DNA from 3 places in the Chryseobacterium shigense genome. Region 2 is predicted to be linked to each of the others. Evidence: riboswitches for the same ligand, from Rfam matches in the RefSeq annotation. Region 2 holds a riboswitch; each other region holds the start of a gene.
What was found. A riboswitch is a leader RNA that binds a small molecule or an ion and turns the genes downstream of it on or off. The one in region 2 is predicted to bind S-adenosylmethionine.
Positions count from the first base shown of each region.

Region 1: it holds a riboswitch for S-adenosylmethionine, as region 2 does, so the genes downstream of both, HNP36_RS13670 (SusC/RagA family TonB-linked outer membrane protein) here and HNP36_RS14310 (alpha/beta fold hydrolase) in region 2, are expected to answer to the same signal.
Region 3: it holds a riboswitch for S-adenosylmethionine, as region 2 does, so the genes downstream of both, HNP36_RS10310 (TonB-dependent receptor plug domain-containing protein) here and HNP36_RS14310 (alpha/beta fold hydrolase) in region 2, are expected to answer to the same signal.

Region 1 covers NZ_JACHLC010000003.1:204,504-208,718, forward strand. Annotated here, with positions in the region: gene HNP36_RS13655 (transposase) at 1-31, shown strand, start outside; gene HNP36_RS13660 (hypothetical protein) at 28-252, shown strand; gene HNP36_RS13665 (helix-turn-helix domain-containing protein) at 227-568, shown strand; SAM riboswitch class I at 829-926, shown strand; gene HNP36_RS13670 (SusC/RagA family TonB-linked outer membrane protein) at 1,011-3,944, shown strand; gene HNP36_RS13675 (RagB/SusD family nutrient uptake outer membrane protein) at 3,963-4,215, shown strand, end outside.
Region 2 covers NZ_JACHLC010000003.1:323,494-327,708, reverse strand. Annotated here, with positions in the region: gene HNP36_RS14315 (ACT domain-containing protein) at 1-384, opposite strand, end outside; gene HNP36_RS14310 (alpha/beta fold hydrolase) at 386-1,324, opposite strand; SAM riboswitch class I at 1,383-1,489, opposite strand; gene HNP36_RS14305 (MGH1-like glycoside hydrolase domain-containing protein) at 1,676-4,215, shown strand, end outside.
Region 3 covers NZ_JACHLC010000002.1:103,567-107,781, reverse strand. Annotated here, with positions in the region: gene HNP36_RS10315 (outer membrane beta-barrel family protein) at 1-1,732, opposite strand, end outside; SAM-I-IV-variant riboswitch at 1,856-1,954, shown strand; gene HNP36_RS10310 (TonB-dependent receptor plug domain-containing protein) at 2,246-4,215, shown strand, end outside.

The DNA.
Region 1 (4,215 bases), 120 kb from region 2:
ATGGATCAGTAAATACGATGAGACACAATGAAATTGATGCACCAGTATAATTACCTGCTGTATCAGAATAAAGAAGAAATTATGAAATTGCTTGGACAAGAATTTAATTTCTATCCTTCTGATAACTGGACATATACGCTGGAAACAGGAACATTCGGAAAGAAAACAATCCTGTTTTTATTCTTTGAAAATGATAAAGTCTCCAAAATTGAAATAAAAAAAATATATGGAAAGATCAGCACCGGATTATAAGAAAATATACACGGACATTATTTTTAGAAAATGCCCTGAGAAATACGGGCTTTGTGATTTTATTTTGCAGAAAGAAACTCTGTCCGTTTTAGACGTTATTAAATTAAATCAGCTGATTTTTGATGTTGAAGACCAGCAGATAGCTCAGTTTAACCAAAAACAAAGATCGTATGATGAAGCTTCGATTTTGGAAATCCTGGAATTTCAGGAGAGAAACGGGTATAATAATACAGAATTAGCGGATGAATTTAAATTAAGCAGAAACTCTGTAGCAAAATGGAAAAAAATATTCAAGAGCAAAGCCCAAACTAACTGAACTGCTATATGCAAATTTAAAAGGCTATTATAAGAAAGGAATGACATCGGAAGATGTCATTTTTTTTGCTTCTCAGTTTTTCATTTAATTATTAATAATGATAAATCTCATATTTATGGATTTCGCAATCTGTTAACTCCTTGCTGTGGCGGTGTTTTAGTTGAGAATTAAGTTAATTTTTGATAATGTATAATAAAAAATTTTAAAGTCTACTTGTTTTGTAGACTAATTGTTTTTAGATTTGCAGACATATTTCGATCGGCTTATAAAGAAAGATGGAGGGAACTGACCCTGTGAAATCTTAACAACCTGCCCCTGCGCAAGGTGTTACATTCAGCCTTTAAAGGAAAAATAAGCATTTGGTTTATCGTATTTTTCGATGCCCTTTGCTGACTTTTCTGCAAAGGGTTAGTTTTTTAATATATGATAAATAAAATTGATTATGATTAGTAAGAGTTTAATTGATTCCAAGGCTTGGATTCCTTCTGCCGCTGTATTTTTCTTAGGAATTATCAGTGCAAATGCCCAGGAAATAAAGCCGAAAAAAGATACAGTCAAAGAAAAGGAAATTGATGAGGTGGTAGTCATTGCTTACGGTAAAGCCAAAAGAACAAGCTATACAGGTTCCGTAGCCACTATTTCCAGCGAAAAAATCAACAACAGGCCCGTTACCAATATTACAAAAGCTCTCGAAGGGCAGGTTCCGGGAATTCAGGCGGTAAGTGCTTCAGGACAGCCTGGAGCAACGGCTTCAGTAAGAATAAGAGGAATTGGTTCCATTAGTGCTTCCAGTGACCCTCTGTATGTAGTGGATGGAATTCCTTTTGATGGGAATATCAATTCCATCAGTCCGAATGATATAGAATCCATAAGTGTTTTAAAAGACGCCACAGCAAGTTCATTATATGGTTCAAGAGGAGCTAACGGGATCATCATCATTACCACAAAATCCGGTAAAAAAGGAGAATCCAGGGTCAATTTCAATATCAGTCAGGGATTTTCTACCAGAGCCGTAAAAGATTATAAGCAGGTAAGTACCGATGAGTATTTCCAATTGTATTGGGAAGCATTGAGAAACGGTTACAAATCCGGGCAAATATCTTCCCAGCAGGCCGCACAGATGGCAAGCGACAACCTTGTGAATGCTCTGGGAATAAACCCTTACGGAGCCGGTTTCCCCAAACCTGTAGGAACAGACGGAAAACTTCTTCCGGGAGCAAAAGCTTTATGGAATGACGACTGGAGAGATATTCTTCAAAGGACGGCCTCCAGAAGCCAGGTAGATTTTGACATCAGCGGAGGCAGCGAAAAAAGCAATTATTTCTTCTCCTTAGGATACCTTGATGATAAAGGAATTGCCATAGAATCTGGATTTCAAAAGTTTTCCACCAGGCTAAAAATTAATTCTGAAGTTAAAAAATGGCTGAACGCCGGAGCCAATTTAAGTTACACCAACAGTATTCAGCAGGCACCGCCATCTTCAGATTCCAGAACAGACAATATCATCAATGCAGCCAGGGTAATACCTTCTTTCTACCCATATTATGAAAGAAATGCTGACGGAAGTTATGTGCTGGATTCAGAAGGAAACAGGATCTATGATTTCGGGAAATACAGACCCACAAGTGCATTGCAGAACCAAAATGCAGCTGCAACACTGCCTTTGGATAAAAACGAAAACAAAGAAGACAATTTTTCAGGAAAAGGATTTTTAGAATTTATCTTTCTTCCCGAACTGAGATTTAAAACCAGTTTTTCAGTTGATCTTGTAAATTACAACGGACATTACTATTCCAATCCGCTGATCGGGGAAGGAAGCGAAACAGGAGGTTCCGTAACGAAATCGAACAGCAGAACCCTTTCCTATACAACCAGTAATATTCTGACTTTTGACAAGAAGTTCGGAAAGCATCACCTAAGTGTTTTGGGAGGCCAGGAATTTTACAAATATGATTACCAGACGATATCCGGTTCCAGAAGCCAGTTTTCCCTTCCTTATTACTACGAGCCTGATGCTGCGGCGCTGCTGGGAAGCTTCAGTGGAAACAGAGATCAGTTTTCCTTATTAAGTTTCCTGGGAAGAGCAGAATATGATTTTAATAATACTTACTTTTTGTCAGTTTCCGGAAGAGCAGATGGTTCTTCAAGATTCTTTGCAGATAACAGATGGGGGAAATTCTGGTCAGTGGGAGCTTCATGGAAAGTCTCAAATGAAGATTTTATCAAAAACCTGAATGTTTTCAATCAACTGACATTGCGTGCAAGTTACGGTGGTCAGGGGAATGATAAATTAAGGAGACCCAACGGATCTTCTCTTTACTATGCTTACCAGGAATTGTACAGGTTTTATAATAACCTTGGCGAGCCGGGAACAGTTCTGGAAAAAGTGCAGACCAATGATGTGAAGTGGGAAACCAACCTTAATTTAAATGTAGGTCTTGAGTTTGCAATTCTGAATAACAGGGTAAAAGGTAACGTAGAATATTTCAAACGAAAGAGTCAGGATCTTCTGTTTAATATGCCGGTTGCCCCATCTCTGGGAATCAGTGATTTTCCTTTCAATATCGGGACAATACAGAATACCGGTTTTGAATTCTCATTATTCACAACACCAATCAAGAACGACGATTTCCAGTGGAATGTAGATGTGAACCTGAGTACTTTGACCAATAAAATTACAAAATTGCCTAAAGGATCTGTAATAACAGGAACAAAACGCCTTGAAGTAGGTGGTTCCATCTATGATTTCTTTATTCCTGAATGGATAGGCGTTGATCCTTCCAACGGAAAACCTTTATGGAGATACATTTACCAGGATACCAATGGAAATACGGTAGACGGAACCACTTCAGAGTATGCAAAAGCTACAAAAACAGTACAGGGATCTGCGCTGCCTAAAGTAACGGGAGGAGTTACCACAACTATTGCGTATAAAAACTTTGATTTTTCAGGATTGCTGACTTTCAGCATCGGAGGAAAGATCCTTGATACGGATTACACATCATTAATGTCCAACGGAAACGCCGGAGGACGCGCGTGGAGTGCAGAAATGCTGAACAGATGGACTCCGGAAAACCCGAACACAGATGTTCCGGCGCTAAGCACGACAACGAATAACTGGACTTCCACTTCTTCAAGATTTTTGTATTCCGGAACGTATGCAAGACTTAAAAACGTAAGCCTGGGCTATACACTCCCTTCCGATTATTTTGAAAAATTAGGACTAAAAAAATTCAGAATCTACGTTCAGGCAGAAAATCTTCTGACCTTCTACAAGCATAAAGGCATGGACCCGGAACAGGCATTGGACGGGACTACCTATTACAGGTATCCGGCTATGAGAACTATAACTTTCGGTCTTCAGGCAACTCTTTAACCTTCAAAAATTGAAACAATGAAAAAATTAAAATACATATCTCTTGCCCTGATCGCAGTGTGGTCACTAACAAGCTGTGAAAGCGAACTGGAAACGGCTCCTACGGATCAGGCTAACGGAGCTGAGGTTTTCAAAACGGCAGAAAGCGCGGAAACAGTAATTAACGGAGCATGGGCAAAATTGAATGATGACGGTCCAACCTACGCAAATATCGGTTACTCAACGGTTCTGAGAACCAGTGATGCCATGGGAAGTGATGTTGCAGTTCTAA
Region 2 (4,215 bases):
CTTTTCGGCTGCAACCTGGTTCAGAAGAAGCGGAAAAACATTATTCCTTGCAAGCTCTGCAAGAACTTTATTAAAATCTTCCGCTACAAAACCGAGTACGGAAACGTTATTAATACTGTATATCTGTGAAACTTTTCCTGATTTTCTTTCTGCCTCAAACTCATCGATCAGACAGGTAACTGCTTTTTCTGCATCTGCCTCATTGACCAGAATGGATATTCCGTTTTCAATGGCCTGTTGAGAGATTACTCCAACACTGATGCGTGCCAAAGTAAGCGCTTTAAAAATTCTTCCGTCGATCCCGATTTCACCCAGGAAATCCTCTCCTTCAAACTTAATGATTGATCTGTTTTTTAAAAACTTTATTTCGTTAGCATTTCTCATTCTACAAAATATTTTTTATGATAGTATTTAATTGTTCGTATTCCATTAGGAAGGCATCATGCCCGTGAATTGACTGTATTTCATGATAGAAAACCTCTTTGTTTTTCTCTTTCAGCTGTTCAAAGCACATTCGCATTTCTGAAGCAGGGAAAAACAAATCTGTATCTACTGCGATAAGGTGAATTCGGGAACTGATTTTTTCCAGTTTTTCTTCTTCGGTATTGATATTCATGAGCAAATGATTCATCAGCTTGTAAGATTTTAAACTAAATCTTTCGTTTAATGAATTTCCATGATAAACCAACCAGTCTTCAGACTCAAGCCTCTGATTCTTCTGATCGTATCTGTTTTGAAATCTGTCATTTAAAGATTGAGGGGTCCTGTAACACAACATAGCATGGATTCTTGCTTTCTGCAGAGGCTCATCGTTTCCATTAAGCAGAAATTTCTGAACAAGACACTGTGCATGAAGCCAGTCATGAGTTTTAAGGTCACAGGCAATAGGAATAAATATCTCCGAGAGTTGCGGCTGTTTTGCAAGCATCTCCCAGGCAATTCCTCCTCCGAGGGAACCTCCGATAATGGCGTATAAATTTTTGATATGTAAAGCTTCAAGACCTTTCAGGAATATTTGTGCAATATCTGAAGAGGTGAAATCTTCGTATTCATCAATTAAAAAATCATCATATCCGTTTCCGGGAATATTGAAACACAGAACTGTATATATATTGGTATCAATTACCTGATTTTCCCCGATAAGTTTTTTCCACCAGCCTTTTTCTCCAGAAACGTTTGAGTTCCCGGTTAAAGCATGATTTACCAGTATAACGGGTGCTGAAAACAGGTCTTTCCCGAAGATCTGATAGGTCAGCGGGATATTGTATTCCTTTTGGGAACCGGTTTGATACGAAAGATTAATATAGTTTAGTTCTGTTTTCAATTCTATTATTTTAATACAATTGAAAATGCCACAGGAAATGGCTGAAAAGAACTTCAGTGAGTTATCTGTCCAATATAAATTGGTAGAACGTAGCACCTTCTCTGCTTGCACAAAGGGTTGCTAAGGTTTCATAGGGTCTAATCCCTCAACCTTTCTTGATAACATTTTCAATATTTGAATGAACGCACTGCAAAGATATGTTTTTTCTTTTAATATTTAAAAAAATTATTTTTAATATTTAAAAAAGCTTTATTGATAAGTATTTCAAGGATATATTAATAATTATTCAGATGAAAGGAATTGGAATTATTTTTCAAAAAAACTACCTTCGTACTGAAAAAGTGATGAAATATGACTGTTGAAAAAGAAAGATTACTAGATCCCAAATGGAAAAACTGGGGACCATACGTAAGTAACCGGCAATGGGGAAATGTGCGTGAAGACTACAGCCCGAACGGAAATGCCTGGCATTACGCCAACCATAATAATGCAGAAAGTTATACCTACCGATGGGGCGAAGAAGGAATCGCAGGAATTTCCGATGTGAAGCAGATTCTCTGTTTTGCCTTCTCCTTTTGGAATAAAAAAGATAAAATTGTAAAAGAACGTTTTTTTGGACTGAGCAATCCGCAGGGTAACCACGGGGAGGATATCAAAGAGATTTTTTACTATTTAGATAATACACCTACCCATAGTTATATGAAAATGGTGTATAAATACCCTATCAATGCATTTCCTTATGACGATCTTGTTACCGAAAATGGCAGACGGAGCAAAAAGGAGCCTGAATATGAACTGTTTGATACGGGAATTTTTGACAATGATGAATACTTCGATATTTTCATTGAATACTGTAAGGCTGATCACAACGATATTCTTGCAAGGGTAACTGTTCATAACAGAAGCCGTCAGGATGCCCCTATCGTTATCACTCCGGCTGCATGGTTCAGAAATAACTGGAAATGGGGATACAACACATATAAAGGTGAAATGAATGCTTCATACGATGGATGCATTGACATTAAGCATGACAGCATTTCGATTAAGAAATTCTACTCAAGGAATCTTGCTGCAAAAAGTGCTTTCTGCGAAAATGAGACCAATACTCCCAAATTATATGGAGCCCCTTATCCCGGAAATACTTATTTTAAGGACGGAATCAACGATCATATTATTTATGAAAGCAATACGGTAAATCCGGAAAAAAGAGGAACCAAAGCAGCTTTCATCATTGACGAAATAATTGAAGCCGGACAATCCAAAACGTTTGATTTCAGGCTGTGCCCGGATGAGATGGATGAGCCTTTTGATAAGTTCAACGAAATTTTCAGTGCAAGATCTGCAGAAACAGATGAATTCTATAATGAGATCCAAAGCGAAACCACAAATGAGGATGAAAGAAATGTGCAACGGCAGGCATTCGCAGGGCTTCTGTGGAATAAACAGTTCTATCATTATAATGTGGGCAAATGGCTGAAAGGCGATCCCAACCATGAAGCTCCGAGAAATTTCAATGAATATGTAAGAAATACAGAATGGAACCATCTCCACAATAAGGATATTATCTCTATGCCTGATAAATGGGAATATCCGTGGTATGCAACATGGGATCTGGCATTTCACTGTGTGCCTTTTTCCATTATTGACGGTGAATTTGCAAAAGGACAGCTTCTGCTTTTAACAAAGGAATGGTACATGCATCCGAATGGCCAGCTTCCTGCTTATGAATGGAACCTGAGCGATGTAAATCCACCGGTACATGCGTGGTCCTGCTTCCGTGTTTTCAAAATTGATGAAAAACAGAACGGCAAGCCTGATCTTTTATTCCTTGAAAAAGTCTTCCAGAAACTCCTCCTGAATTTTACATGGTGGGTAAACAGGAAGGATAAAAACGGCAAGAATATTTTTGGCGGGGGTTTCCTTGGTCTGGATAATATCGGGGCTTTTGACCGCAATATGGAACTGAAAGACGGCCAGCATCTTGAGCAGGCTGACGGAACAAGCTGGATGGCAATGTACGCTCTTAATATGATGCGAATCGCTATGGAACTTGCTCAGTATTATCAGGTATACGAAGATATGGCCATTAAATTTTTCGAACATTACCTCTATATCGCGGAAGCGATGGAAAACCTGGGTGATGGCAAAGAAGGTTTATGGAATGAGGAAGACGGCTTTTTCTATGATGTATTGCAGCTTGGTAACGGAGAAAGTGTTTCCTTGAAATTAAGAAGTATCGTAGGACTGATCCCGATGTTTGCTGTAGAAATTGTAGACCATCAGTTATTGGAAAAGATGCCCAATTTCCAGGCAAGAATGGAATGGGTATTGAAAAACAAGCCTGAACTTACAAAACTGGTTTCTCACTGGGATGAGGAAGGACAGGGCAGAAAACACCTGATGAGTATCCTTCGTAAGAACAGACTGACAAAGGTTTTAAACAGAATGCTTGATGAAAAAGAATTTTTAAGTTCTTACGGAATCCGGGCAATGTCTAAAGTGTATGAGGAAAATCCTTTCGTATTCTCCGTTCATGGTACTGAAAATGTGGTGTATTATACTCCTGCAGAAAGTGACAGCCGTATGTTCGGGGGCAACAGCAACTGGAGAGGACCTATCTGGTTCCCGATCAATTTCCTTATTGTGGAAAGCTTACAGCGTTTTCATTTTTATTATGGCAACAGTTTAAAAGTGGAATTCCCCACCGGAAGCGGCGAGAAAAAGAACCTTGATGAAGTGGCGCAGAATATCAGCAGAAGACTGTGTTCGTTATTTTTAAAGGATGAAGATGGACAAAGACCTTTTAACGGAGGCAATGCCAAATTCAATTATGATGAGCATTTTAAAGATTATATTACTTTCTTTGAATATTTCCACGGAGATAATGGTCG
Region 3 (4,215 bases), on a different contig from region 2:
TGATCTCGCTCATCGGTTTGCTGAAAATCATAAACGGAATAGGTAAACCTACATTGAAGTTGTGAATTTTCATATTCGAAATATTCACCTGCTTATTGTAAAGATTCTTACCGTTTTTCATGATGATCTGTGCTACCTGATCCTTCGCAGAACTTACACTGTATCCGATGAAAGCGTAATCAAAGGCAGAAACCTTCAATTCATAATTGTCAAATATCGTAGGCTGGAGATCCGGGTTCCCGGTTACCTGGGTGTTTGGGCTTCCAAATATGACATTGTTCGGGTTCAGGGCAGAAATGCTTGGCAGAGTAATCTTTTTGTTGTAGTTCGCTGCCACATACACCTGATTAATCAGGCTATACTGTACACTGGCATTCGGAAAAAGCTTGAACTTATTGAAAGGTATTAAATCCCTTTCCAGAACAGCATTATCCTTTATCGTTCTTGTAATCCCGGAAATGTCATAATTTTCTGCTCTTGCTCCTAAAGTAAAATCAAATTTTTTCAGCTTTGCCTGAAATTCAAGATAAGTGGAAGCTGTCTGTCTCTGGTATTCCAGATTGGTAAGGCCTCTGGTTTCCGTATCATAATCCTGTCTTTCATATAACCCTCCCAAACTTACTTTTCCTCCATCCAGAAGTTTGATCGGTTGAGAATAATCTATTTTAAAGTTAGCAACCCTCATATCGGAATTATTGCTCAGTACATTTCCGAGAATATCTCTTGGCTGGGGTTCAAATGGCCCATAGAATGTTTTATCAAGGAACACATTATCCTGGCCGAACTTTGTATAAGCTTTTGTATATCCAAACTGGAAATCCAGTTTCTGAGATTTATCCGCAAAGCGTTTCTGGTAGGTCGCCACTGCTTCCTGTCTTATAGTGTTGGTGTGGGCAATATCTGAAGAAGTAAAATCATAATCTCTCAGGTAATAGCCTAATGGACTGTTATCCGGAGTCCTGTCTCCTATACCGTTGCTTAGGGTATAATTATCATTATTGTTGTGATAAATATCGTAGTTCAGCAATAGCCTATCCTGTCCAAGATCAAAGGTTACCCCTGCTTTTGCAAAGTAACCGCGTGCTATTCTGTCTGTATTATTATGCAGTAGGATATCCTGATCACCATTTAACATACTTTCACGGTAGTTCTGGCCTACGTTCAGCTGCCATCCGAATAATTTATTTCTTGCATTCAGATTTAAGGAATTAGTGGCTCTGCTTCTGAATTTATCGTAATTCGTAAATGAGTAATTGCCCGAATAAGTTGCGGTTAAATATTTATTGGCATTTTTATTCGTAATGATATTCATGATGGCGCCTCCTGAAGTAGCGGGGAATTCTGCGCCGGGCTGTGTGATCACTTCTATTCTGTCCACCGAGTTGGCAGGCATCCCTTCCAGGAAGGAATTTAATTCATTTGATGTAATATTTAAAGGTCTTCCGTTCAAATAAACGTCCAGCACTTTTCCCTGATACATCATTCCGGCAATATCAGTGGAGATCAGCCCCGGAAGCTTTTTTATACCTTCCAGAACATTACCGTTATTAAGCTGTGGCTGTTCGGAAAAATCAAAGATCGTACGATCTGCTTTCTGTTCAACGGCTTTTTTAGTTTTGGTAATGACAACACCTTCAATCTGTTTCTCCTTTTCCGTATTGGTACTGGTCTTTTCCTGTGAATAGGCAAAAAATGACCCCAGCAAGGATAGCGTCAATATAGTTTTTTTCATAATGTTTTTTTACTACTATTTCTGTTAGACGTAAAAAAAGGGAAATTGTTACGGTAGAATTTGCGAAAAGTTAAATTTTTTAGCAATTATTTTTTTATTTCCGAAATATTTATATCTTTGCCCTGTAATTATCAAGAATCTCATAGATGGGATAGCAACCTGCAAAAACAAGCAAGGTGCTGAAATAGATAAGCCGGTATGCCCGGAAAAAATGTTTATTCTCTATTTTTCCTCCCATCTTGAAATTTTTGTTTTAAAAAAATAAAATCAATGTTTAAAGACAAGGGAAATCACATTACCAATTTAAATTTTAGTTTCTCAGATCGTGAAGTGTCATTTTACTATTCTGACCTGTTTTCATGCCATTTCCATATGCGCATGTGTTGTTGTTTCTAGACATCTTTAAAAAATAATACCAACCATTCCGGCTTTTGACCGTAACCTTAAACATAAGGTTACAGGAAAATTATTGCCTGAAATCATACAATTAGTAATAAAAAAATAGAAAAAAACATGCATACTTTCAACAAAAAAATAATCATAGCATCAGCAACTTTTATTTCAGCATTTTACTTCGGGCAGACGGATTCTGCATCATCCAAAAAAATTGATGACGTAGTGATTCTGGGATCAAGAGGATCGGGGAGATCGCTTACGGAAACACCTGTTCCGGTAGATATTATCAATATTTCAAAGATTTTGAGACAAAGTCCTGTTAATAATATAAGCCAGGCCCTTAACTATGTAGTGCCTTCATTTTCCTCTACCTCACATACCGTTAATGACGGAACCGATTTTGTAGATCCTGCTCTTCTCAGGGGACTTGGTCCGGATCAGGTTTTGGTTTTGCTTAACGGAAAAAGAAGATACCAGTCGTCCCTGATCAATGTTACCCTGACTCCGGGAAGAGGTTCAGTAGGAACAGATCTTAATGCTATCCCTGCTTTTGCCTTAGATAAAATAGAAGTGCTGCGAGACGGAGCTTCTGCCCAGTATGGTTCCGATGCTATTGCCGGGGTCGTGAATTTAGGCCTTAAAAGAAGACTGGGGCTTTCAGGACAGGTGTTTTTAGGAGGATATGCTTCACCGGCAGCCAATAATTTTTCCGGTGGAGTAGATGGACAGACCATTTCTGCAGATCTGAATTACGGAGCAAAAATCGGTGATAAAGGGTTCGTCAATGTAACGGGATCAGTGCAGTATCGTGACCCGTATTCAAGGGCTGGCGTACGTCAGGGAGATATTTTTAACGCCTATAATGCCATTAATTACAGGGCACTACAAAATGGAGTGAATATAGACGGATTATATAAGAATATTACCAATACTTCTAATACACAGCAGATCATTAATACAGTGAAGCAATATGCATTGCAGGTTGATTATTTTTCACAGGATTTCAAGACCCAGATAGCAGGAGCGAACAGTATTATAGCACTGCAAGGCTTATTAAAACAGGATTTTACGGATCAGGAGCTTAAGTATAGAGGGTTGGAAAGAAAAGATTTCAGCTTGAGAGCAGGGCAGTCTAAATTGCAGTCGGCACAGCTTTTTTTCAACTCTGAAATCCCGGTGAATGAAGACTGGAAAGTATATTCTTTTGGAGGATATAGCTACCGTTTAGGAAATGCCGGAGGTTTTTACCGCTTGCCGAATACAGAAAGAAATATCAATGCTGTTACCCCGAACGGATATCTTCCGCAAATTGAAGCAACTGTGAATGATTATTCATTAGCCGGAGGAATCAAAGGAAAATGGAACGGCTGGAATGTGGATTTAAGCAATACGTTCGGGAAAAATGCCTTTAATTTTGGGGTAGTGAATACATTTAACGCATCCCTGGGTGATAATTCACCAAGAACTTTTGATGCTGGAGGGTCTGAATTTTTACAAAATACACTGAATCTGGATTTCTCTAAGAAGTATGATGTACTTCACGGTCTGAATGTAGCTTTTGGAGGGGAGTATCGTTATGAAAACTACAAAGTGAATGCAGGAAATGAAAACTCATATGTTTCCTATGATATCTATGGTCGCGTAGTGACAGCCTCTACTCCTGATAATGAAAAACCAACTGATTTTTTTAACAATATAAGACCGGCAGGGTCACAGGTGTTTCCGGGATTCAGTCCTGATAATGCGGTTTCCGGAAGCAGAAACAGTGTTGCGGCCTATGCAGATGTTGAAATTGAGCCAACTGATTGGTGGCTAGTGGAAGGAGCTGTACGTTTTGAAAATTATTCAGACTTCGGCTCTACTTTCAATTATAAACTGGCAACCAATGTAAAACTGGCTAAAAACTTTAACTGGAGAGGAGCTGTTTCCACAGGATTCAGAGCGCCTTCTCTGGCACAGATCTATTACAGTTCTACCTCTACACTGATCCAGAAAGGACAAACAACACAAGTGGGAACTTTCAGGAACAATTCTGAAGCGGCTCAGGCATTGGGAATACCAAAATTAAAACAGGAAACTTCGCAATC